DNA from 3 places in the Peribacillus sp. Bi134 genome. Region 2 is predicted to be linked to each of the others. Evidence: riboswitches for the same ligand, from Rfam matches in the RefSeq annotation. Region 2 holds a riboswitch; each other region holds the start of a gene.
What was found. Region 2 has a riboswitch for thiamine pyrophosphate ahead of thiC (phosphomethylpyrimidine synthase ThiC). Riboswitches for the same ligand answer to the same signal wherever they lie in the genome.

Region 1: it holds a riboswitch for thiamine pyrophosphate, as region 2 does, so the genes downstream of both, tenA (thiaminase II) here and thiC (phosphomethylpyrimidine synthase ThiC) in region 2, are expected to answer to the same signal.
Region 3: it holds a riboswitch for thiamine pyrophosphate, as region 2 does, so the genes downstream of both, tenA (thiaminase II) here and thiC (phosphomethylpyrimidine synthase ThiC) in region 2, are expected to answer to the same signal.

The regions. Positions count from the first base shown of each region.
Region 1 is NZ_CAKKLN010000003.1:237,047-242,648, reverse strand. It holds partial or broken gene LQ188_RS07080 (4-hydroxyphenylacetate 3-hydroxylase N-terminal domain-containing protein) at 1-1,124, shown strand, start outside; gene LQ188_RS07075 (MFS transporter) at 1,203-1,505, shown strand; TPP riboswitch at 2,002-2,131, shown strand; gene tenA (thiaminase II) at 2,268-2,951, shown strand; gene LQ188_RS07065 (ECF transporter S component) at 2,966-3,550, shown strand; gene LQ188_RS07060 (ABC transporter ATP-binding protein) at 3,563-5,026, shown strand; gene LQ188_RS07055 (energy-coupling factor transporter transmembrane component T) at 5,027-5,602, shown strand, end outside.
Region 2 is NZ_CAKKLN010000009.1:36,502-42,103, forward strand. It holds gene LQ188_RS20490 (zinc-dependent alcohol dehydrogenase) at 1-181, shown strand, start outside; gene LQ188_RS20495 (hypothetical protein) at 523-975, shown strand; gene LQ188_RS20500 (histidine phosphatase family protein) at 1,202-1,735, shown strand; gene LQ188_RS20505 (HAD family hydrolase) at 1,871-2,659, shown strand; TPP riboswitch at 2,776-2,890, shown strand; gene thiC (phosphomethylpyrimidine synthase ThiC) at 3,026-4,804, shown strand; partial or broken gene LQ188_RS20515 (DUF3231 family protein) at 5,096-5,568, opposite strand.
Region 3 is NZ_CAKKLN010000007.1:384,649-390,250, reverse strand. It holds gene thiE (thiamine phosphate synthase) at 1-408, opposite strand, end outside; gene thiM (hydroxyethylthiazole kinase) at 389-1,204, opposite strand; gene thiD (bifunctional hydroxymethylpyrimidine kinase/phosphomethylpyrimidine kinase) at 1,201-2,007, opposite strand; gene thiW (energy coupling factor transporter S component ThiW) at 1,976-2,497, opposite strand; gene tenA (thiaminase II) at 2,513-3,202, opposite strand; TPP riboswitch at 3,291-3,396, opposite strand; SAM riboswitch class I at 3,554-3,658, shown strand; gene LQ188_RS18070 (Fur-regulated basic protein FbpA) at 3,834-4,022, shown strand; gene LQ188_RS18065 (aspartyl-phosphate phosphatase Spo0E family protein) at 4,276-4,470, shown strand; gene LQ188_RS18060 (GNAT family N-acetyltransferase) at 4,539-5,045, opposite strand; gene LQ188_RS18055 (GDSL-type esterase/lipase family protein) at 5,267-5,602, shown strand, end outside.

The DNA of each region.
Region 1 (5,602 bases), on a different contig from region 2:
GGTTTCTTGATAAATACAACAAAGACTGGTCAAAGAACATCAAGGATTATTACACCTATATTCGGACAATGATTTATTCTTAACGCATGCGATCATTAATCCTCAAAATGATCGAAGCAAGCAATCTCATGAGCAAAAAGAAACTTATACCCACTTAGGGACCGTAGAGGAAAAAGAAGAAGGAATACTTGTACGCGGTGCAAAAATGTTAGCCACCCTGGCACCAATCACCGATGAGGTGATTATCTATTCTTTCCCAGGATTCACACCAGGTGATGAACGTCATGCGGTAGCATTTGCATTGCCGATCGATACGCCTGGACTGCGTATAATCTGCCGGGAACCAATGCAGGACGGAACACGCTCGATGTTTGACCATCCACTTGCCTCCCGCTATGAGGAAATGGACGCCCTGCTTGTATTTAATGATGTCCTGGTCCTTGGAACCGCGTCTTCTTATACAACAATGTGGAGGCGGCAAACCGCTTTTGTATCCAATGACGGGGATCGCTGAACAGCCTGCTCACCAATCGGGTGTGCGTGGATATATTAAATTGGCATTTGCCGTTGAGGTTGCTTGTAAAGTGGCAGACTCTATCGGAGTTGATGGATTCCTGCATGTACAGCGTGATTTGGGTGAACTTATTCAATCCGTCGAAGTCATCCGTTCACTGCTCCGGGTAGCGGAATATGAATATACGATTAATGAGTACGGTGAGGCCCGGCCAAATCCGGATGCATTGGAAACGATTCGCGGCTTCCTTCCGGAGATGTATCCCCGTGCCATTGAGGTTATCCAGACCATTGGAGCTGGAGGGCTGTTGATGTCTCCGACAGGGGTCGACTTTGATAATCCGGAATTGCGAGTAGATATCGATAAATATTATGGAGGGCGAAGCGGGGTTTCGGCGGAAGAGCGAGTTCGGGTGTTTAAACTGGCTTGGGATTTATGCGGGGAAGCATTTGGGCAGCGCCTCCTTCAATACGAACGTTATTACAAGGGTGATCCAGTTCGGAAAAGAGCGATTTTTTATAATAAATATAAGAAAAACAAGAACTTTAGCATGGTCGATGAAGTGCTTAACAAACCGATGCAAGTAGCCGTCAATGCGGTTAACAAGTAATTTTAATAGTTGAATAGGGAGGGGGGCCGTCATGGGCAGTCCGGATACGGCCTTTAATCCAGTTTATCTTTCAATCTTATATCGGGAATAGGACAAATTGGCGGATCGTTAATTGGAGGGTACTTAGTTGGGAAAATAGGCCATAGAAGAGTACTTTTATCCCTCTGTGCAATGGGTACTGTTTGTTTTGTCATATTAGGTTTGACCTCAAATGCAGCAGCCTTATATATTCTGATCGCTTTTGGAGGTGCCTGTACAGTCGGTACGATGAATTTGGCCAATACGTATATATCCGAGTATTATCCCCGGGAGATAAGGTCCACCGGGATAGTTGGGCCTTGGCTTTTGGTAGAATTGGCGCGATTGTTGCCCCGACATTAATAGGATTACTGCTGGCTGCAAACTATTACCACAAAATGCATTCATGGCCTTCAATGTTCCGAGCATAATGGCTGCCATGGCGTTATGTGAAAGAGAAGTATGGCAGCTATGATAAACTACAGATCGAGCAAAATATTAAAACTAAAAGCAACATCGAATGTATAATATTGTTTTTTAGAGAATAAAAGAATTCACGAGTAAAGTAGCTAAATTCACGAGTAAAGTAGCAGAAATCCCAAGAAAAATCAATTTCACGAGTAAAGCAGCTGAATTCACGAGTAAACCGGCCAAATTCACGAGTAAAACAGTAGAATTCTGAGGAAATTACGTAATGAAACCCATTGATTAAAGTGCCGTTAAACTGCCGGGTAAATGGTGTATATGCAAGATTGATAGGTTAGTAACCCTAAATCATTAAGTTGAAAACTTTTTCTAATACGTTTGACAATTGGATTTATCGTGTTAATATAAAGGCAAATGAAATTTAATATACAATTTGTACCACTAGGGGTGCTTTAAAGGTGAAAGTTGATTTTTACCGCAGAAGCTGAGATTAAAGTATGACTTTAAGACCCTTAGAACCTGATCTGGTTTATACCAGCGTAGGGAAGTGGGGTCTGGAACAATACGTTTCTGTATTATTTCAAGTACAACCACTTTCTTTACGTTTAAGAAAGTGGTTTTTTGTTTGCAAAAAAAAGGGGTGATAAAAGTTTTTTTCCGTAACATTCATTCAAAAAATATAATTTGGAGGTAATGGTCATGAAGTTTTCAGAGGAAATTCGTCAGGAAGTGGATCACATTTGGGAAGCTAGCTTTAATCACCCGTTTGTTGCAGGAATAGGAGATGGCACATTGCCATTGGAGTGTTTCCGTTTCTATGTTATGCAAGATTCCTATTATTTATCTCATTTTGCTAGGGTTCAAGCTTTAGGGGCAGTTAAAGCTACTGATTTACATACAACAAGCAGGCTTGCCGGCCATGCACAAGGAACATATGAAGCGGAGTTGAAGCTTCATGAGAATTTTTCTGAGAGATTAGGGATCACAAAAGAAGAACGGGATAATTTCAAACCAGCCCCGACCGCTTATGCTTATACTTCCCATATGTATCGTGCGGCTTATTCGGGACATTTAGGAGATGTTATTGCAGCTATCTTGCCGTGTTACTGGCTTTATTATGAAATAGGTGAAAAGCTGCAAGGGTGCATGCCGGAGGAGCCGATTTATCAAGAATGGATAGCGGCTTACGGAGGGGAGTGGTTCCGCACTTTGGTGGAAGAACAAATTGCGAGGCTTGATGAGATTGCTGAAAAAGTGACAGACGAAGATAAGGAAAGAATGAAAGAGCATTTTATCCTCAGCAGCCAATATGAATACTCATTTTGGGAAATGGCTTATCGTTTAGAGACATGGCCTGTGCATAAGGAAACACTAGAAGTATAAAGGGGAATGAAACAATGAAAAAAGGTTTGAAATTAACGGACATATTGGTCACGATCGTGATTGCGGTAGCATTTGGAATCGTTTATATCCTTTGGGGTTCGATTTATTATTCCGTTAAACCGTTAGGATTACATCTGGATCAACTTATTTATGGAATGTGGTTTATAGCTGGCCCCGTCGCCTTCTTAATTTTACGGAAACCGGGTGTGGCACTTTTGGCGGAGATAGCTGCAGCTTCCGGGGAGTTCTTCCTTGGTTCACCATGGGGGCTGACCGTACTGTTATATGGGGTGGTACAAGGTTTGTTCGCGGAACTGGTGTTCATGGCTTTCAAATATAAAAAATTCAATATGCCGGTGGCCGTTTTAGCTGCGATAGCTTCCTGCCTGGCATCAGTTATTATGGATTTTGCATACGGGGAAATAGGTGCGCTTTCAACTTGGAATCTATCGTTATTCATGATAGCGAGGTTTGTGGGTTCCATATTCTTTGCAGGTGTGACCGCTTATTATCTAGTTAAAGTCCTGGAAGCAACAGGAGTAACAAATCTTGTGCGTCCGGTTTCAAATAAAGATTATGCAGAACTGGATCAAAAGTAGAGGTTGAGGGCCATGGAACCAATCGTTTCTGTTGAAAAGTTAAGAATGAAATATCCCGGTGATGAATCTTTGATATTCAAGGACCTATCATTAACGTTTGATCAAGGAGAAAAAGTGCTATTGTTGGGGCCATCAGGTTGTGGTAAGTCGACCCTTTTACAAGTGTTAAGCGGATTGATTCCGAATTCCATCGAAGTACCGATGAAAGCGGAAAAATTGAAATGCCCTTCTTCGTGGGGGTATGTTTTTCAAGATCCTGATAGTCAGTTTTGCATGCCATTTGCCGATGAGGAAATTGCCTTCGTCCTTGAGAATCTTTCCGTCCCTAAAGAAGAAATGAAAGAGAAGATTCAAAATCATTTCCGTAAAGTAGGATTGAACCTGGGCCATACAAGTATTGAAACATTATCAGGCGGGATGAAACAGCGTCTGGCAATCGCTTCAGTATTGGCCCTTGAACCAGAAGTGATATTTTTAGATGAGCCAACCGCCATGCTTGATCCGGAAGGAACGAAAGAAATCTGGGAATTGCTGAAGGAAGTCGGACGAGACAAAACGGTTATTATCGTCGAGCATAAAATTGACCATGTTTTAGAATTCATCGAACGAATCGTGCTTTTTAACGATGATGGTCAAATCATAGCTGATGGTCCAAGAGACACCATTCTTTCACTATATAAAAATGAAATGAAGGAATATGGAATTTGGTTCCCAGGTGTTTGGGGTGAATATATACAGAATTATGCACCGACTCGGGAACACCCATTTACAGATGATTCACCTCTTATGAATGTGCAAGGCTTTAGCGGTTTTCGGAATAAAGAGGAAAAAATCAAGGTTGACGAGCTGAAGGTCCATTCAGGTGAATGGATTGTAATCAGGGGTGAAAATGGCGCGGGGAAGAGTACACTTTTGCATGCACTGATGCAGTTCATAAAAACGAATGGTAAGTATGAATTATTGGGAACACCGATTAAAAAGGTGAAAAATCCAACGGATCATATGACGTTTGTCTTTCAAAATCCTGAGTTTCAGTTCGTTGCAAATACTGTATATGAAGAGATTGCTTATTCATTGCGAATTGATAAAAGGCCGCAACAAGAAATAGATGAGAGAGTCCGCTCATTGCTTAAAGTGTTCCGCCTGGAGGCACATCGGGATAAACACCCGTTTCAATTATCAATGGGTCAAAAGCGTCGCTTAAGCGTAGCCGCCTCAATCGTAATAGACAAAAAAATCATTCTCCTGGATGAGCCAACCTTTGGCCAAGATTCGAAAAATACCTTTGCATTACTGGAATGGTTTGAGGAATATCGAAGGCGTGGAATAACAGTGATCATGGTAACTCATGATGATCATATTTCAAAAAACTTTGCAACCAGGATCTGGACGGTTAAGGATGGAAACTTAATAAGTGATGAAAACATTGTGCAATCAGGATTTGTGGAGACCAAAGTTAAAAGGAGTGTCATGTAGATGAATGATTCAAATGCAGAAACATGGCTCCATAGAATTAATCCAAGCCTTAAACTTGGTGTACTGATTGTGTTATGCATCGTGGCGTTATTCATTCATGACCTGAATTATATGATGAATATCACCATTGGCGTATTACTTTTGTTTTTGTTTTTTACCGGGCATTCGATAAAACGCATCTTACTTTTGTCGATTCCCTTTTGTTTCATTTTTATCTCCACCTCTTCTGCAATGATATTATTCGGGCAAGGTGAGACGCTTTGGTTTGAGTGGGGCCTTATATCGATTACTGAAGAAAGTTTCATGAGGGGATTACTGGTAGGCTTTCGAGCTTTGTTCTTTGCGGTCCTTGGCTTAACTTTTTCCTTAACTACGAGGCCAGTGAACTTGTTTTATTCGTTAATGCAGCAAGTTAAGCTTAAACCGAAATATGCCTATAGTTTCATGGCGGCATTAAGGCTGATTCCCATCATGATGGAGGAGTTCCAAACGATACGAAATGCGATGAAGGTACGCGGCTTCGAAAGGGGAAAAGGGATAAAAGCGTTATATTTTAAAATGAAAGCCTATTCCATC
Region 2 (5,602 bases):
TAAAATGGGACAAGCACCGGTCATTCACTACATGCCCAAGCTTTTTGATAAGATCACGGCTGGAGAGTTCGACCCCACGGAAATCATATCCCATAAAGTCCCTCTAGAAAAAGCGAGTGAGGCTTATCAAATCTTTAACGATCACGAGGATGAATGTATTAAAGTGGTGCTAAAGCCATAATGTGAAGCTTATAAAAAGTCCAATGTCCTGAGCGGCATTGGACTTTTTAGTTGAGTTCATAAATGGATCAAAATTAATGGTGTATTATCGATAAACGTATAAATGAGGTATGAAATATGAATTTATAATTATGCCCGTGAACTGAGAAAATTAGGATTCGTGGCTTTCGTATTAGGGAAATCCTCGAAATATGACGATTGACCCTTAAGAGTTGAAGGAGCGTATGAATTGAAAAAGAGTCGCTATAAAAATAAGATGCAAGTGAACTTGAATAAGGGTTTTTGGTAATGAAATGTACTATTTTTATTATATAATGATAGTGTCAAAAGGAGGACGTACAGATGGTATATAATTCGGCAACAGAACTTTGTGAAGGGTTTGGGTATCCGCCCGTTCATGTTAAATTGACGATAGAGATCGTCGATAAGAGATTGGGACCTGTAAAGGCGGAAGCAGAGATTGCCATCAAGCCTGTTAAGTCAAGGGGATATCTGGAAGTATTGGTGGAGGAATTGGAATCGGATCATATCTTTGCTGAAGAAAATGGCAGTATCTATGGCAGCTTCGGCATCGATCAAAGCATCCAGATATATGATGAAGTCCTGACTACCATTCCGTTCGATGAGTTGATCGGAAATGAAAATTGGAAAGAGACAGTTGAGGAATCCATCACTGTAGAGAAGCTGAGGGAACAACTGGGGAAATCTCTCAATGATTATCAATTCAGTGATTTGAGCGGAAAATATAAATTCAGGAAAAGATGTACGATAACAGAACTACAATTCATAGATTAAACGATAAATGGAGAAGGCGAGATGCTTTCTCTTTTTTCAATGCTATCATAATTAAACGCTGGATCTTTAAAAACTTTTAAATATATACACAGTGTCAAGGAGAGTTCAGTAAGGTTTTAATGGTTTTAACATACTTTTTTTTATAGTTTTACATAGGGTAATATATTGATAAGGGCTGTTTACAAGAAAAAGAAACGTATATTTTAAAAGATAAAAAGGAGAAGATATGAAAATTGGTTTGGTACGGCATTTTAAGGTGGCACATGAATTTCCTACTGGGAGATCTGTGACGGCGGATGATATGAAGCAATGGTTTAAGGACTATGATGCAGCGGATATTATTTATGGAACGACTTTATTTGGCGCGGAGGAATGGGAGGAGTGTTATTGCAGTGATATGTCGAGAGCTGTCAAGACAGCGGAACATATCTATCCAGGTCCGGTTCACCGGATGGAGGAGCTGCGGGAAATACCTTCCCCGCCTCTTAAAGGAAGGGTAAAGCTGCCATTCATCCTTTGGGCTATTTGGATTCGCTGCTGCTCGGTGTTAAACAAGCAGACAAGGGCGGAAATTAAGATCGCAGAGCGAAGGATCAATAAAGTATTGGATGAAGTCTTTGCAAAGGGGGAAAGGGATGTTTTGATCGTGAGTCATGCCGCCCTCATGGTATATATGAGGAAAGAGCTGATCCGACGGGGGTTCACCGGTCCCAAATTCAAGATTGCCAGTAATGGAAAGCTGTATGTATTTGAAAGATGATAAGTGGATAAGGGTTTCCCACTAGAAAAGGTAAGTCATTTTCCGAATAGTTATTCTTTTTTTATTGGTTGTGGTTTATTATTGTAATAGTGTAATTTTTACGAATTCAATAATAGGGAAAGAGGGGTGGACATTTTGCTGAAGGCAGTTTTTTTTGATTTAGATGATACATTACTATGGGATCAGAAAAGTGTAAAAGAGGCTTTTGTGGCCACATGTGAAGTGGCCAAGGAGAAATATGATCTGAATGTCGACGATTTTGAAGAAGCTGTGCGAAAGGAAGCGCGTGAGCTTTATTCTTCTTACGATACATATGCATTCACCCAAATGATCGGAATCAACCCATTTGAGGGGCTATGGGGAAATTTTCAGGATGATCATGATGAATTCAGGAAGATGGCCGGGATTGCACCGGCTTATCGGAAAGAAGCGTGGACGAGAGGGTTATTGGCATTAGGGATCGATGACCCGGAATTTGGACTTGAACTGGCAGAACGTTTCCCTGCGGAGAGACGCAAAAAGCCATTTATCTATGAAGAAACATTCCGTGTTCTGGATGAATTAAAAGGGAAGTATAAGTTGCTATTGCTTACGAACGGATCTCCTGAGCTGCAAAATACCAAACTTGAAATTACGCCTGAACTGGTTCCTTATTTCGACCAAATCGTGATTTCAGGCGCATTTGGAAGAGGTAAACCGGATGCCTCCATTTTTGAGCATGCTTTGGGGATCATGGAGCTTGATAAGGATGAAGTATTGATGGTCGGCGATAATTTAATGACGGATATCCTTGGAGCATCACGGGTAGGCATAAAGTCGGTTTGGATAAATCGCCATGATAAGGAACGGAATGAAGTGATTCCAACCTATGAAATCAAGCATTTAGAGGAGCTTTACCCTATCCTTGAGAGCCTGGGAAATTAATGAACGGCTCTTCTTCAAATAATAAATTTTGGATAGTTGTAATGAAAATATTAGGTCTTTCAAATTATTTACAGAATGAAAAGGGTGAGATATAGTTACCCTGTAATCAATTAAATTATTCAGACTAGGGGTGTCCAATAAAAGTTGGGCTGAGAGAGAAGCGCTTAAGCTTCTTAACCCTCAGGACCTGATCTGGTTCATACCAGCGTGGGGAAGTTAGAATCTACTAAACAATGACATTTCAATTCGTCATTTCTGTAGCCATACTAACGTTAGCCAGGTCTTAAATATGAGATCTGGCTTTTTCGTGCGAAATGGATTGGATTTTGTCCTTTTTAAATGAACTTAAAAAGGAGAAATGAAATCATGATGAGTAATTCAGTAAATGACATGAACGTTTCAATTATGTCCAGTTTTGCCGGGAGTAAAAAAGTGTATGTTGAGGGATCTAGACCCGATATTAGGGTGCCCATGCGTGAAATTAAGCTAAGTCCGACTACAGGTTCATTCGGCGAAGAGGAGAATCCGCCTTTACGAGTATATGACACAAGCGGCTTTTATACGGATTCAGAATATCCCATTGATATTCATAAAGGTCTTGCCCCGATTAGACGCAGCTGGGTTCTGGAAAGGGAAGATGTTGAAGAGTATGAAGGGCGTGAAATAAAGCCCGAAGATAACGGGTATAAAAAAGAGTCACAAACGAAAGCAGAAATTTTTCCGGGATTGAAAAGAAAACCATTGCGTGCAGCGAAAGGGCAAAACGTAACCCAGCTCCATTATGCCCGAAAAGGTATCATAACTCCTGAGATGGAATTCATCTCGATCAGGGAAAATGTAGCCCCTGAGTTTGTAAGAGATGAGGTAGCTAGCGGGAGGGCAATCATTCCGGCAAATATTAACCATCCTGAAAGTGAGCCCATGATCATTGGACGTAATTTTCATGTGAAAATAAATGCAAATATTGGAAATTCCGCTGTTAGTTCATCGATTGAAGCAGAAGTGGAGAAAATGACTTGGGCTACACGGTGGGGTGCAGACAACATAATGGATCTTTCCACCGGTAAGAATATTCACACGACCCGGGAATGGATTATCAGGAATTCTCCTGTGCCAGTTGGGACGGTTCCGATATATCAAGCATTGGAAAAAGTGAATGGAGTCGCGGAAGATTTAAATTGGGAAGTTTTCCGGGATACATTAATCGAGCAGGCTGAGCAAGGTGTGGATTACTTCACGATACACGCCGGAGTGCTTTTGCGATACATTCCCATGACAGCAAAGCGAGTTACGGGAATCGTTTCCCGGGGGGGCTCCATCATGGCACAATGGTGCTTGGCCCACCACCAAGAAAGTTTTCTCTATACTCACTTTGAAGAGATTTGTGAAATCATGAAGGCGTATGATGTCTCTTTCTCATTAGGTGACGGCCTCCGTCCTGGCTCCATTGCAGATGCAAACGATGAGGCTCAATTTGCTGAATTGGAAACACTTGGGGAACTGACGAAGATTGCTTGGAAGCACGATGTTCAAGTCATGGTGGAGGGACCCGGTCACGTACCGATGCATTTGATTAAAGAAAATATGGATAAGCAGCTGGAAGTCTGTCAAGAAGCACCATTCTATACCCTGGGACCATTGACAACGGATATAGCTCCTGGATACGATCATATCACTTCTGCGATTGGTGCTGCCATGATTGGATGGTTTGGAACGGCCATGCTTTGTTATGTGACACCGAAAGAGCATTTGGGGCTTCCGAATAAAGAGGATGTTCGTGTAGGGGTCATTACTTATAAAATTGCAGCCCACGCAGCTGATCTTGCTAAAGGCCATCCCCAGGCACGAAAACGGGATGATGCCCTTTCGAAGGCTAGATTCGAATTTCGTTGGAGAGATCAATTCAATCTTTCCCTCGATCCTGAAAGGGCAGTTGAATATCACGATGAAACACTACCGGCTGAAGGTGCCAAGACAGCCCATTTCTGTTCAATGTGCGGACCCAAATTCTGCAGTATGAGGATTTCTCAAGACATCCGTGATTTGGCGAAGGAAAAGGGTCTGGGCTTTGAGTCGGTAATCGATGAAGGTCTTAAAGAAAAAGCGAATGAATTTAGGAAAACGGACGGGGAAATCTATTTATGATTCCGATGAGAGGGAGAATTCGATGAATCGGGTAATCCAAATAAAAGTTGAAATGAAACAGTTGGAAACTCAATTGGAACAGCTGAAAAGGGAGCTGAACATTTTTCGCGAGAAGTGTAATCATGAATTTGTAAAAACTGATTATAGTCAACAATGCACAAAGTGCCACTTAATCGAAAGTCTGCAATGGTAATGATTCCTTAATCGTCCTTTCATTATCGGAATTAATCCCTTAATCATGTTGGGCATCCAATCACGATGTCAACATGATTAGGGGATATTTCATTATATTTACATGCTTGTTTTATTAATATGAAGAGGAGGAGGGACAAGCCAGTCCTTTCCTTATTCAATCTTAGGAAGTCAGCACCCAATGCAGCTTTATTCGTATGGAATTGTGCGAACATCTGTGCAATATCTTCTCTGATGCATTGACCCATGATTTGGCTGCAAGCAACTAATCCTGCATTAATATCGATTGATACTGAAGCAGAGATTTCAGGATCTTGAAAACGTGCCCCTTCTGGAATATCCTCCCAATTAACTTTAGGCTTTTCAGGTGGTGACGGAGGCAGTTCTACGTTATTTTCTTTTAATAATGATTCAAGTTGGTCATGTTCCTGTTTCCCTTGATTGATCACTTCAACAAGTAATTTATGCAGGCCCTTGTCGCCAGCATGATTAAGCATAGTTTGATGACAGGCAATCAGTCCTTATGTAGTTGTTAGAAATGCCCATGTTCCAAATACCTCTCCGTAATGCATAGGCTCTTCTTTCGGATTTCCGCTTAAAATTCAC
Region 3 (5,602 bases), on a different contig from region 2:
TGTAGGGAAAACGGAACCGACTCCGATATAATCTGCTCCATTTCGTTCCGCTTCTAGAGCCTCTTCAAGATTGGAAACAGATACACCGACGATCATATCTTCAGGAACCATTTTTTTGACGGCAGGCAGTGGAAGGTCATCTTGCCCAATATGAATTCCATCCGCTGCAACAGCAAGTGCTATATCCACCCGGTCATTGATGATAAGGGGAATGGACAGCTCGTTCAATAACTGTTTTAATGCAGAAGCTTTATTATAAAAGGAGAGGGAGGAATTATTTTTCTCTCTAAGCTGTACGATCGAGACTCCTCCTGAAACCGATTCTGCAATGATTTTGGTCAATTCTTCTATTGCCAGGGACTCTTCCGTAACTAAATACAGGCTTAAATCAATTTGGGACTTCTTCATTTATTTTCACCTCATGCATCCAGATTTCCTTATCCATTCTTGATATTGCATCGATTAATCGCACACGAAACGTTCCTGTTCCTTCATCCTCTTGAAGGTTTTTGGCAGCTAGTTCCCCTGAAATGCTCATGGTTGAGATACCGGCAATCGCCGCAGAATAGAAATCATCGGTGACTCCAGAAAAAGTGCCGATAAGAGCAGTGGACATACAACCGGTACCTGTAACATTAGTTAATAGCAGGTTCCCGTTATCGATGATGGACGTACGTTTTCCATCGCTGACCGCATCCTTCGCTCCGCTGACCACGACGATGCAATTCAATTTATTTGCGGCTCGAGCAGCCAGCTCTGCATTGCTGACCGCAAGCTCCTCCGAATCCACCCCGCGAGTAACGGTATCCCCACCCATCAATGAAAGGATCTCACTTGCATTGCCGCGAATGATGTGGAAAGTAACCTTACTTAGGAGCTCTTTCACTTGCTCTGATCGATAGGCGGTGGCACCAACTCCCACCGGGTCCAAAATGACCGGGATATCCAGGTCATTTGCCGTCTTACCGGCAATCTCCATTGCTTCCAAGGCTTTATCATCGATCGTACCGAAATTCAGGACCAATGCATCCGCTAATTTAACCATATCCGCCACTTCTCTTGGGCTCGATGTCATCACTGGTGAACCACCGATGGCAAGGGTGGCATTTGCACAGTCGTTGACCGTAACAAAGTTGGTGATTTGGTGGACGAGTGGTTTTCTTTCTTTTACCTTCACGAATAAATCGGCTGCGGAAACCTTCATATTAAGTCACTCCGTTCTTTTTTTGAATATGAATGAAAATGATGGACAGGACCATGACCTTTACCGATTGAAAAACTATTGCGTATCGCTTCAGAAATATAAGTCTTGGCCTGTTCGATCGACTCTTGCAAGGGCAGGCCATTTGCCAGGTTTGATGTAATGGCGGATGATAGGGTACAGCCCGTACCATGAGTGTTTTTTGTATGTATGCGCTCTCCCTTGATCCAGTGGAAGTCAGTCCCATCATAATAAAGATCATTTGGATTTCCCGCTGCATGGCCCCCTTTAAGTAAAACGGCTTTGGGACCCATTTCTTGTATTGAAATGCATGCCTTGTAGAAATCTTGTTTCGTCCGAATCGACAAGCCAGTAAGCACTTCCGCTTCCGGTACATTTGGTGTTACAAGTGTTGCAAACGGAAGTAAGTCCATTTTTAAGGCGGAGACAGCCTTTTCGTCGAGCAAATGGTGGCCGCTTTTGGAAATCATGACAGGGTCAAGGATAACGATGGCAGGCATGAAGGTTTTAAGGGACGCAGCGACTGTTTCCACGATTTCTTTTGATCCAAGCATGCCTATTTTTACTGCATCGACAGGAATATCTTCAAATATAGCTGCAATTTGGTCCGATATGATAGCTGTTTCAATTGGCTGTACTGAACGGACTTCCATTGTATTTTGTGCGGTTACGGCTGTAATGGCAGACATTCCAAATACCCCATGTGCAGAAAATGTTTTTAAATCCGCTTGTATTCCAGCACCGCCTCCTGAATCAGAGCCGGCGATGGTTAATGCTGTTTTCATAAAAAAACCCCTTCATATAATTATTTTTTAAAAGTATTTTAAGTAATATGAAAGCTAAAATCGAACCTGCGAATGAACTGAGCATAAAAGCCGGTAAAAAACCAAAAAGAGCTGCTTTTTCTCCTAATAGGAGGATGGCAAGTGGATAACAGGCCATGGAACCGAGAATGCCGGTCCCGATCACTTCACCTAAACAAGCGAATTTTAAGCTTTGTGTTTTTCGATAAAGGATGGCAGCCAAAAGTGCACCGATCATGCTCCCGGGAAAGGCGAATATTGAACCGGTACCAGACATGTTTCTAATGATGGAAACTAGGAAAGCTTGTGTCACAGCATAAGCAGGCCCCAATAGAACGGCCGTGAGGACATTTGCCAGATGCTGAATAGGAAAGACCTTTGCAAATCCTGCAGGGATGAAAATAAATGAACTGGTCAGTGTCGTTATAGCCGTTATCATGGCAGTCAACGTCAGTTTCTTGATAGGATTCATCATCATGTCTGCGACCTACAGCGGCCAATCCTGCTCATTTTGAACCATATCCCAGAATAAATATTCATATCGGGAAGTAACCAAAAAGTGCTTTTCTAATCTAAGAAGTTCCTTTTCTGGCATGCCTTCCGTCAATTCTTCCAACAATGCGATCAGCCACTTGTGTGCTTCCCCGAATTCAGGTGATGAATAGGACCTTATCCAATCTGCGTAGCGATTGTTTTCCAATGCTGCTCCATTTTGTTTTTTTAATAGCAAACCGATTTCATAGTAATCCCAAGCGCATGGCAGGAGACAGGCGATCAAGTCTGCCAATGTCCCATGCTGAGCTGCATTTATCATGTAACCTGTATAGGCTAGAGTGGTGGGAGTAGGTTCTGTTTCTTCCAATTCCTTGGAACTGATCCCGAATTCGGAAGCATACTGCCGATGGATATCCATTTCCACTTGAAGGGTTTCATTTAAAATACTCGCAAACTTTGCCATGGTTTCGATGTTATGGGCTTTGATGACACCTAAAGCAAAGAGCTTGGAATAATCCATGAGATAGATATAGTCCTGCTTCATGTAATAGGCAAATTTCTTTTCAGGAAGCGTACCATTTCCAATTGCTTGGACAAAGGGATGTGAATGATTCCTTTTCCAAATCTCTTTTGCCCGTGCATGAAGTCTATCACTGAATGTTTCTGTTTTAATATTCTCCATTGTTCATCCTCCTTTAGAATGGTTCCCTAGATAATGAAAAACCCCGTTCCTGAATACTGAACGGGGTAGATGGATATAGTCTGTAAATGGACGATATCATCCACTTCCCTCCGCCGGTATGAGCCGGTTCAGGTTCAAAGGGTCCGGAAACTATTTCCATCTCAGTCTTAATAAAGACTCCCCTAGTGGTGTGAATTGTATGTAATTACTGACATCATATCAGAAAGACAAGAAAATGCAACCCGCATTTGAAGAGGGAGCATGTAATGTCCAGGGAAAAAGGGAGAACCAGGTAATTGACTTTTGATAATTATTAGGGTAGAATCATTTCTACATCATTTATATATCGAATTCTTATCCAGAGAGGTGGAGGGACTTGGCCCAAAGAAACCTCGGCAGCGGACCCATTTTGGGAACTGTGCTAAATCCAACAAGCATATGCTTGGAAGATAAGAAGAGCCGTACGGACACAGTCAGCCTCTTCTTGAATTAGAAGGGGCTTTTATTTTTGGGAAATAACGTTTAGTGACATAATAGAAAAGGTATATATAATTTGGTGAAAATCAAACAAGTTGATAAAGTTAGCTAACTAGAAGCAGGCTCTAGGATGACTAGGAAAGGAGCCATTTACATGGCAGAATTATTTAAGAGGATTGAACAGAGGAAGGCAAAGCTCATTGAAGAGCTATTGGCCAATGGAGTATACAAAACCTCTGATGAAAGGCACCTTTATGATGCCCCATTAAAAGTGCTTGAAGATGAATATAAGATTGTTATAAATAGACCTAATAACGAGTCACCTTCTGAATGGATGACATAGTAAGCGATGGGCTATATTTTGGGCTCTTGGATAAGGGATATGATGTAAGCATTCACAGTATACACTAGTGGATGCTTTTTTGCGTTTAATAGAAAATGACATAAAATATACATAATTAAAGAATAAAGTAGGTGTTTTGTCACATTTTACCTATAAAATAACACATTTTATTTCTGGAAAATAGTTGATTTTAACTAGTAGTTTAATTATGATGAAAGTGTAAAAAAATTGAATAAATGGGAGGTGGCATATAATGCCTTGCCGTAAAGTAACTATAGAAAGGGTAGAAGAAAAGAGACAGGAAATGATCAAATTGGCAGCAAGTTACGGCTTAACAAGTCTGCTTACTGTTCAGGCCAGTCAAGAATTGGATACGCTATTAAATGCGTTAGCAAGTAAAAGAGAGTCAGAATATTTTTCCCTCCAAAACGCATATCGGTATTTTTAAATTAGCCAATTCGACCTGTATTAATTTGAAAAAGCTACTGCTCAAGGCAATAGCTCTAAAAAATTATATTAAATATCGACACGTTTACCAAGAATGATCAAATCCCGCTCAATGCCATCCAGCTCGGCAACTTGAGGTAAATGTGCCCATTCTTCAAACCCGAATTTGGAAAAAAGCTTAAGGCTAGGTATATTGTGGGCGAAAATGAAACCCAATATAGTCTTAATACCTAATTTTGGACTCAATTCAATTGCCTTTTGAATCGAAATTTGTCCGATTCCTTTTCCCCGGAAATAATCATCAATATAAATGCTGATTTCGGCAGTGGAATTATATGCCGGTCGGCCATAGAAGGATTGAAAGCTTATCCATCCAGCAGTTTTCCCTTCTATAGTAATGATATATAGCGGTCTACTTTCTGAATGATGTTCCTCAAACCATTTAACCCTCGATTGGACGGATACAGGCTCCGTATCTGCCGTGACCATTCTTGAAGCAATTGTCGAATTATATATTTCAACAATTCTAGGTAAATCAGATAGTTCTGCCTCTCTAAACTCTATGTGCTCATCCATGATGTAATCTCCTAACTATCATTTATTCAATCTCCAGAATGAAGGGTAATCCCGTTTTTTTGTTTAAGGGACGGTGAATTGAAACCCAATCCATTGAAAGTTTTTTATTATCATACACTTTTTACTCTTTATCTGACAATTCCTTTTTTATGTTAAGTCTGCAGATTTTTTGGGTATGTAAAGGATTAAATACTTCTAGTAAAAAGGCAGAGGAGAACCAAATGAAAAAATTGTCAGTTTTTTTGATTATAGTACTGGTTATATGTTTTGTTGCATATGAATTTCAGGCCTCGGAGTCGGAAGATGTGCAAAGGGTGATGGCTTTTGGAGATTCGTTAACCTATGGAAAAGGGGATAAGGATGGAGAAGGATATATAGAAGGCCTGGAGGATGAATTGAATAACCCGGAATCGGAACAAAAAGTGAGTTTTTGGAATTACGGTATAAAAGGCCAGGAAACGGATGGGGTGATGAAACAGCTTGATGATTACCGCATTAAAACGAAACTTGATGAAGCCGATACTTTCATCGTTTATATCGGAACAAATGACTTGATC